Regions from separate parts of the Paenibacillus sp. JT22N1 genome, predicted to be linked through region 2. Evidence: predicted binding sites of a transcription regulator. Region 2 holds the regulator's gene; the other holds the start of a gene.
What was found. The regulator LexA, encoded in region 2, represses DNA repair genes until DNA is damaged. The targets are predictions, from matches to a motif close to CGAACATATGTTCG.
Positions count from the first base shown of each region.

Region 1 (3,424 bases), on a different contig from region 2:
GCCGTTGGTGCTTTACGCATTCTCGTTCCACAGGACGAAAACATGGAATTCTACCTCCTTCTGCTCTTCTCATAGTATATTATTAAACGTTCTAATAGCCTGAACCGGTATTATATCAGGTAGTTATTGCACATTATTTGACTGAAATAAGTTACCGTTGTTATTAGCGCGGTTCATTGAGAGATACTTTGGTATTTTCTAAAGTTCGCAGTGTTAAGTATTAATTATATTAAAAATTTCTTTACATAGAATCTATAACATTGACAAAGTATATTGAGAACGCTATGATATCTCTTGTTGATTTATGAAATAACAGGAGGTGTTTTGACTATGGCTGTTCCTCAAAGAAGAACGTCCAAAACACGTCGCGATAAGCGCCGTACTCACTTTAAACTGGCTGTGCCAGGAATGGTGAAGTGTGAACAATGTGCAGAATTAAAAATGGCACATCATGTTTGCAAAAACTGCGGTTCATATAAGGGTAGAGAGATCGTAAAAGCTCAATAATATGAATTGCATCTTAAATGACACTCTACAATTAGAGTGTCATTTTTGTATTATAAGACGGGAAGCATAATTAAAATGGAGAAAACATTTTTACATAAAAAGGAAATTTAAAATGTTTAACGAAAAGTATATCTTAGTTTAATCAAACTTTTTTTAAATAATCCATTATGAAAGGACGTTTGCAATGCCACTTACAGAAAAGAAAGTATTGGATTCAAATAATGGATTGGAATTACAGGATTTAAGAAATGAAGAGATACACAGGGTCTGTTTCAAAGAGGCATCTTTTAATGATGTTGATATGAGAGACTCTTCATTTGCGCATACGAATTTTGTGAATTCTAAATGGGAACATATTTATTTCTCGGGTGTAACCATTAATATGATTCAGATGGGAGGAACTATATTTGAGAATATTGTTCGTCCTAAAGCGGAAAAAAGCCAGTTGCTTGGAGAGCCTGGTACGGGAAATTGGGTAAATGTCGAGCCAGTTATGTTTAAAAACAGTGATTTGAGTACAGCCGTATTTGACTCATGCAATCTTACGAACGTGGAACTCAAGAATTGTAATATTGATGGGTTAAGAATTGATGGGATTTTGATTAAAGATTTAATAGAGAAGGTTTAGTAGTTATTTAGTATCAAAAGGGCTGCAGGGGGCAGCCCTCGGTATTCGCTTGCTTCTAGAGGCCCAGCGGTACTGCAAAAAATCGGGGATTAATATAATATCAACGTAAGTTATTTGGAGAGCAGTTTCAAAAACTCGCGCATGAAGCCTGGTAAATCCGGCCAAGCGTGACCAGTGACTAATTTCCCATCCACATGAAGTGGATCTGTCGTATACAATGCTCCGAGCTGCTCCACATCTAAACGACAAGCGTTATAAGCAGTCATGGTGCGGCCTTCAAAAAAACGATTGTCTTTTAAAGCGGAGAATACCAGTGCAGCATGGCAAATAGCGCCGATTGGTTTATCAGCTTCAAGGAAGTGACGAATGATACGTGGAACATGCTCGTTCGAACGAATGTATTCTGGGGCTCTGCCTCCAGGAATGATTAAACCATCATATTGACTAGGATCCACATCAACGAAAGCAATGTGTGACGGCAGCAGATGCCCCGGCTTCTCTGTGTAGGTCTCCCAATCGTCGACAAAATCGTGAACGACTGTACGAAGTACTTTCTTCGTCGGTGAAGCAATTACGGCCTCGTACCCTTCCTCTAATACACGAAAATATGGGTAATAAACTTCCAGAACTTCTGCAGCATCACCAGTTAGAATTAAGATCCTCTTTGACATGAAATCACTCCTTGGAAATAGATGGTAGCCCACCTATAATTATGAATAAACCTCGTTTCGTTGTAAACGGGTGGAATTTGATACGATTTGTCGAATCGAACGAATGAAGCTATTTATCCCAAAGACTCTTTACCACTCATCCTACTAAAAGTATAATAGGCTTAGAACAAATGTTCTGGGATTGGAGTTGAGTACTAATGAGTATAAGTAATCGTGAGAATAAAAAGATAGCAAACGTAATGGCTAATGCTTTACTTAGCCAGCAATTTATTATTGTAAAGATTTATAATGAGGCTGGGGATGGGCAAATTACAGGTCTAATAACCAAAATTGATCAAGAGATAAGAAGAGTAAAGTTATCCCACGAAAATGGTACGGATTGGGTAGCATTTGACGATATTTTGAATGTAGAATTGGTGGAATAGTACTTTTGCAAGGACAGTGTTAAAAGGAGGCATGCTGGGAGCTCAGCATGTCTTTTTTCTTTGGTTCAGTCTCAAGACTGATTGTGATTTCATACCCGGGCTTGAATGAAAGACAGTGTCGTCATTATATAATGAAAACATTAGTAGTATTCTGCTTGGAGACTTGCTTGTAGGGGAGGGAAATGGAATATGGTGAGTACAAAAATAAATTCGAACTCTTTGGATTCGTTTACCCATTCAACCGTAGTTTCGAAGGACGGGACCACAATTGGCTACCAAAGTATAGGCAAGGGTCCGAGTCTCATTGTAATCCACGGGGCGCTTAGTACTTCGAATGATTTTACCAAGTTTGCCCGAGAATTGTCGGATTCCTTTAGAGTCCATGTTATGGATCGACGTGGACGTGGAGGGAGTGGACCGCAAGGGAATGACTATTCCATCAGTAAGGAATGTGAAGATGTAAATAGCGTACAAGAAGCAACGGGAGCAACCTATGTATTCGGACATAGCTACGGCGGGCTTGTAGCTTTGGAAACTGCGCGAACAAATACCTTTAAGAAAATGGCCGTCTATGAACCTGGCGTTTCAATTAAGTCGACACCAACAGAATGGGATTGGCTGCCTGAATATGAAAATGATATGAATAGGAAAGATTTTAGGGGGGCATTTGCCAGCTTTGTAAAGGGTGCAGCTCACTCGCCCTTAAAAAAGTTACCGAAATGGTATGCAAAACTTATTTTACGTTTGGTGATACGAGGGAATCATTGGGATCAGATGGAAAAACTATTGCCAGAAAATTTAATTGAGCACAGAGAAGTGAAACGTTTGGCATCCACTTTCAGTAATTACCAAATGATTGATGCGAATGTCCTATTAATTTCTGGGGGGAAGAGTCCAGATTCTGTACATCAAATGATTCGCGTATTGGATGAAACAATTTCACGAACACAAACGTTGATTTTACCAAATCTAGATCATCTCGCTCCGGACAATAAATACGCACCGGTCGAAGTGGCACAGCATGTAAAGCGGTATTTTCTAAGTTGAACTTTGGTGCCTAAATCGACCATATTATTGTATAATCAAATAAACGTTTTGAAAGTGAGCTGAAAGCTGATGATGTGGTCACCATTATTTGAAAATGATGTACCTGCAGTTATTCTCCCTTAACGGTAGAATAACTACATCTCATC
Region 1 is NZ_JCAUAW010000008.1:57,108-60,531, forward strand. Features, by position in the region: gene AC58UU_RS16830 (hypothetical protein) at 1-44, opposite strand, end outside; gene rpmF (50S ribosomal protein L32) at 331-507, shown strand; gene AC58UU_RS16840 (pentapeptide repeat-containing protein) at 692-1,135, shown strand; gene AC58UU_RS16845 (DJ-1/PfpI family protein) at 1,246-1,806, opposite strand; gene AC58UU_RS16850 (YolD-like family protein) at 2,004-2,231, shown strand; gene AC58UU_RS16855 (alpha/beta fold hydrolase) at 2,421-3,278, shown strand.
Region 1: AC58UU_RS16850 (YolD-like family protein) is a predicted target of LexA. The motif match lies at 1,970-1,983, and genes of this name have one in related genera.

Region 2 (3,424 bases):
TAATTGGCAAAATATCTTGAAGACGGGAAACCTCATACACAGGAACGATCTCATCTCCACTTTGAAGCCCATGATGATTAATCCAAATATTGCGCATTCCTACACTGCCAGAACCAAGGATATCGGTTGTCAATTTATCTCCGATCATGATTCCTTCCCCAGCTTCTATCCCAAGTAGTCCCAGTGCATGGTTGAAAATAGATGTCGCTGGCTTACCTACACCAAATTCACCGGAGATCACAATATGATCAAAGTATGGTGCGATATTTGGGACACCTGCTAATTTTTCCTTTTGCAAATCGGGTGAACCATTCGTTAACAACAACAATTGATAGCTGCCTTTCAAAGCGTCCAATACTCGGAACGTTTCCTCATAAACGTAAGGACGGCATCGGCGTTCTGCTGGAAATAGTTCTCCAAGCTTATACCCGAGCTCACGATCCTCTATCCCCAACGCCGCAAGCCCTCTTGTCCAAGATTCCGTACGATAGCCTGGCGCTAGTTTCTCAAGCTTACGAAAGTTCTCATTCTCACCTTGTGTGAAATTTGCCCATAAGCCTTCGAAGGGATTAATCCCAATCATTTTCGTAAATTCAAAAGTTTCAAAAGATTCATATAAAGAACGCGCTTCTTTGCGAACAGAAGCTTCCAACTCCTCGGCATTCACGGCTACTTGCTTTGCAGCTACAGCACATGTTGCTTCGAAAGCTTCCTCCACACTGCGATCATCCCACAGAAGCGTATCATCTAAATCAAAAAGTACGGCTTTCAACGTCATCATTCATTTCCCCTTTTGAATGTTGTATCTATGTGAGCAGCGATTACTCTTCGTCCGTAAACTTGATGGAATCAAGTTGAACTTTAAGATTGCCACGGAATGCTTCAATATACTTCTTTCTGAGTTCGTTGCGTTCATCGATTTCAGCATCTGTTAAGCCAACTGTTTTCGCTTTACGAGCAAGCTCATTAATACGTTCGATATTCTGTTCCATGTTGTCACTCATAATGATCCTCCCAGTCAAAAATTCAATATGAGTACTACTTTGCCATCCCTATTAAGGAATGTCAAGAGACAACAAAAAGAGGCATAGGAACATGTCCAAGCCTCATCATATTTAGAGTCTATTAAAAATAGCATAGTGAAATTATGGAAGCAATAAAACCTGTCCTTCTTTCAGGGAGCTGGTGGTTAAATGATTGATTGTCTTTAATTTATGTATGTACGAACGAACGTTCTCATTACTTTTTTTATGAGTGGAAGCAATATCCCAGAGTGTGTCTCCACGTTGAATAACGACTTGATCTTGTACGACAGCTTTCGGAGTAATGTTAATAGGTTTCACGGAAACTGGGGTTATTGCGTTTGCAGCCCCATCCCCTGCATAGGCTTGAACCATAGCACCAAATGAAAACACAGTACCAAGAATAACTGCTAATAGAATGAAGCGAACAATCGCTTTTGTATAACTAGAATTAAATGTCATCCCTTTGGATGTGCTAGCAGATCTATGAGGTGCGTGTGTAGTGTTAGTGTTTGAATAAGCCATATACATGAGTAATCATCTCCCAAACATTTGTTCTGGTATTAGAATAACACGAACACATGTTTGAGTCAACCGTTTTCTCGAACTTATGTTTGTACGAACTCGGGTTCTATGTTATACTTTGGGTAATGATTCCCAGTATTGGAGTGATAACTATTGAGTAAGATTTCGCAGCGTCAACAAGCTATATTGGAATTCATTAAGAATGAAGTGAAAGATAAGGGGTACCCGCCTTCCGTTAGAGAAATCGGCGAGGCTGTTGGACTAGCTTCTAGTTCTACTGTACACGGTCATTTGGAGCGTCTTGAGAAGAAAGGTATGATTCGTCGAGATCCTACAAAACCCCGTGCTATTGAAATTCTAGGCCTTGACGGTGCTGAAACGCATTTCGCGGTTTCAGTAGCTCGCGTACCTCTCGTTGGTAAAGTAACTGCAGGTGTTCCTATTACAGCAACAGAGAATATCGAAGACTACTTCCCTCTTCCTGTCAGCATGGTAGGAGATAATAATGTGTTCATGCTTAGCGTCATGGGTGACAGTATGATCGAAGCCGGTATTCATAATGGCGATTATGTCATCGTAAAGCAGCAGCAAACCGCTAATAACGGAGACATTGTTGTTGCAATGACAGAAGATGATGAAGCAACGGTGAAACGCTTTTACAAGGAAAAGGATCATATTCGTCTTCAACCGGAGAACTCTGCTTTGCAGCCTATCCTCTTGAAACATGTTACGATACTAGGCCGTGTCATTGGTTTGTTCCGGGATATGTAATAGCCCTACAGCCCTTATTCTACATACAATACCAATGAGAAAGAACCGAGAGGACATTAGTCCCTCGGTTCTTTTGGATGTAAGCAGTCTTACTGCCTTATTTGCAAGCCTCTAATGGAGAAACTCAACTGTAATTGGAAAGCCGATCCAAGTATGGATCTTATAAGCTAATGACATGGGCTTTAATCTCATCAAAAGCCAAAAAGGCTGAACTGTGGATTCAGATAAGAGTCTTTAGAGACTGCTATTCCGTCATTAAGATCGCATTTTGCGGAATTAGAAGCTTCTAGAGGCTTCTATTCGGTAATATTTGGCCCCCATTTGCTTCAACTTTAAGGAATAGAAGTCTTTAAAGGCTTCTATTCTTATAATTTCCACACTTTTGGGCAAATTAGCGGTCTCTAGAGACTTCTATTTTCCAACTACTATCTTTTATCATTAATCTTCTTTCTTCTTTCTTCTTTCTTCTTTCTTCTCTCTTCTCTCTTCTCACTTCTTCCTTACTTTTTCCATTTGGCGTCTTTCATCAGCTATGCACTAACTGCTATTTGCTATCTTCTCTCTATCCCATTGAAAAACCCAGGAGTACCCTTACCTTAGGAATTAAGCTTTCCTAAATTATCAACTAAAATGCAAGTGCCCAATTTCCACGTCGGAAAATAGGTTCAACGGTACCATCACCAAGGACACCATCGATCTCAAGATCCGCCGTCCCGATCATGAAATCCACATGAATCAAACTGGTGTTCCCACCTCGAGCTTTCAGCTCTTCACTTGAAAAAGATACGCCATCCTGCAAATTGATCGGGTAGCAGCTGCCTAAGGCCAGATGGCAGGATGCATTCTCATCGATGCCCGTATTGTAGAAAATGCGGTCAAGATTAGAGATAGGCGAATCGAAAGGTACGAGAGCAACTTCTCCCAAATACCGTGCGCCCTCATCCATATCTAGCAACCTAGCTAGATGCTCATAGCCGACTTCTGCCTGAAAATCCACAACTTTCCCGCCCTCGAACTTGAACGAAAACCGATCCACAAGCGCCCCGTTTACATTTAATGGCTTGGTGCTCGACACAGTCCCATGAACACCTGTTCGCTTAGGCATG
Region 2 is NZ_JCAUAW010000014.1:213,218-216,641, forward strand. Features, by position in the region: gene AC58UU_RS26095 (HAD family hydrolase) at 1-778, opposite strand, end outside; gene AC58UU_RS26100 (DUF896 domain-containing protein) at 822-1,004, opposite strand; gene AC58UU_RS26105 (LysM peptidoglycan-binding domain-containing protein) at 1,146-1,553, opposite strand; gene lexA (transcriptional repressor LexA) at 1,701-2,318, shown strand; gene AC58UU_RS26115 (aminopeptidase) at 2,944-3,424, opposite strand, start outside.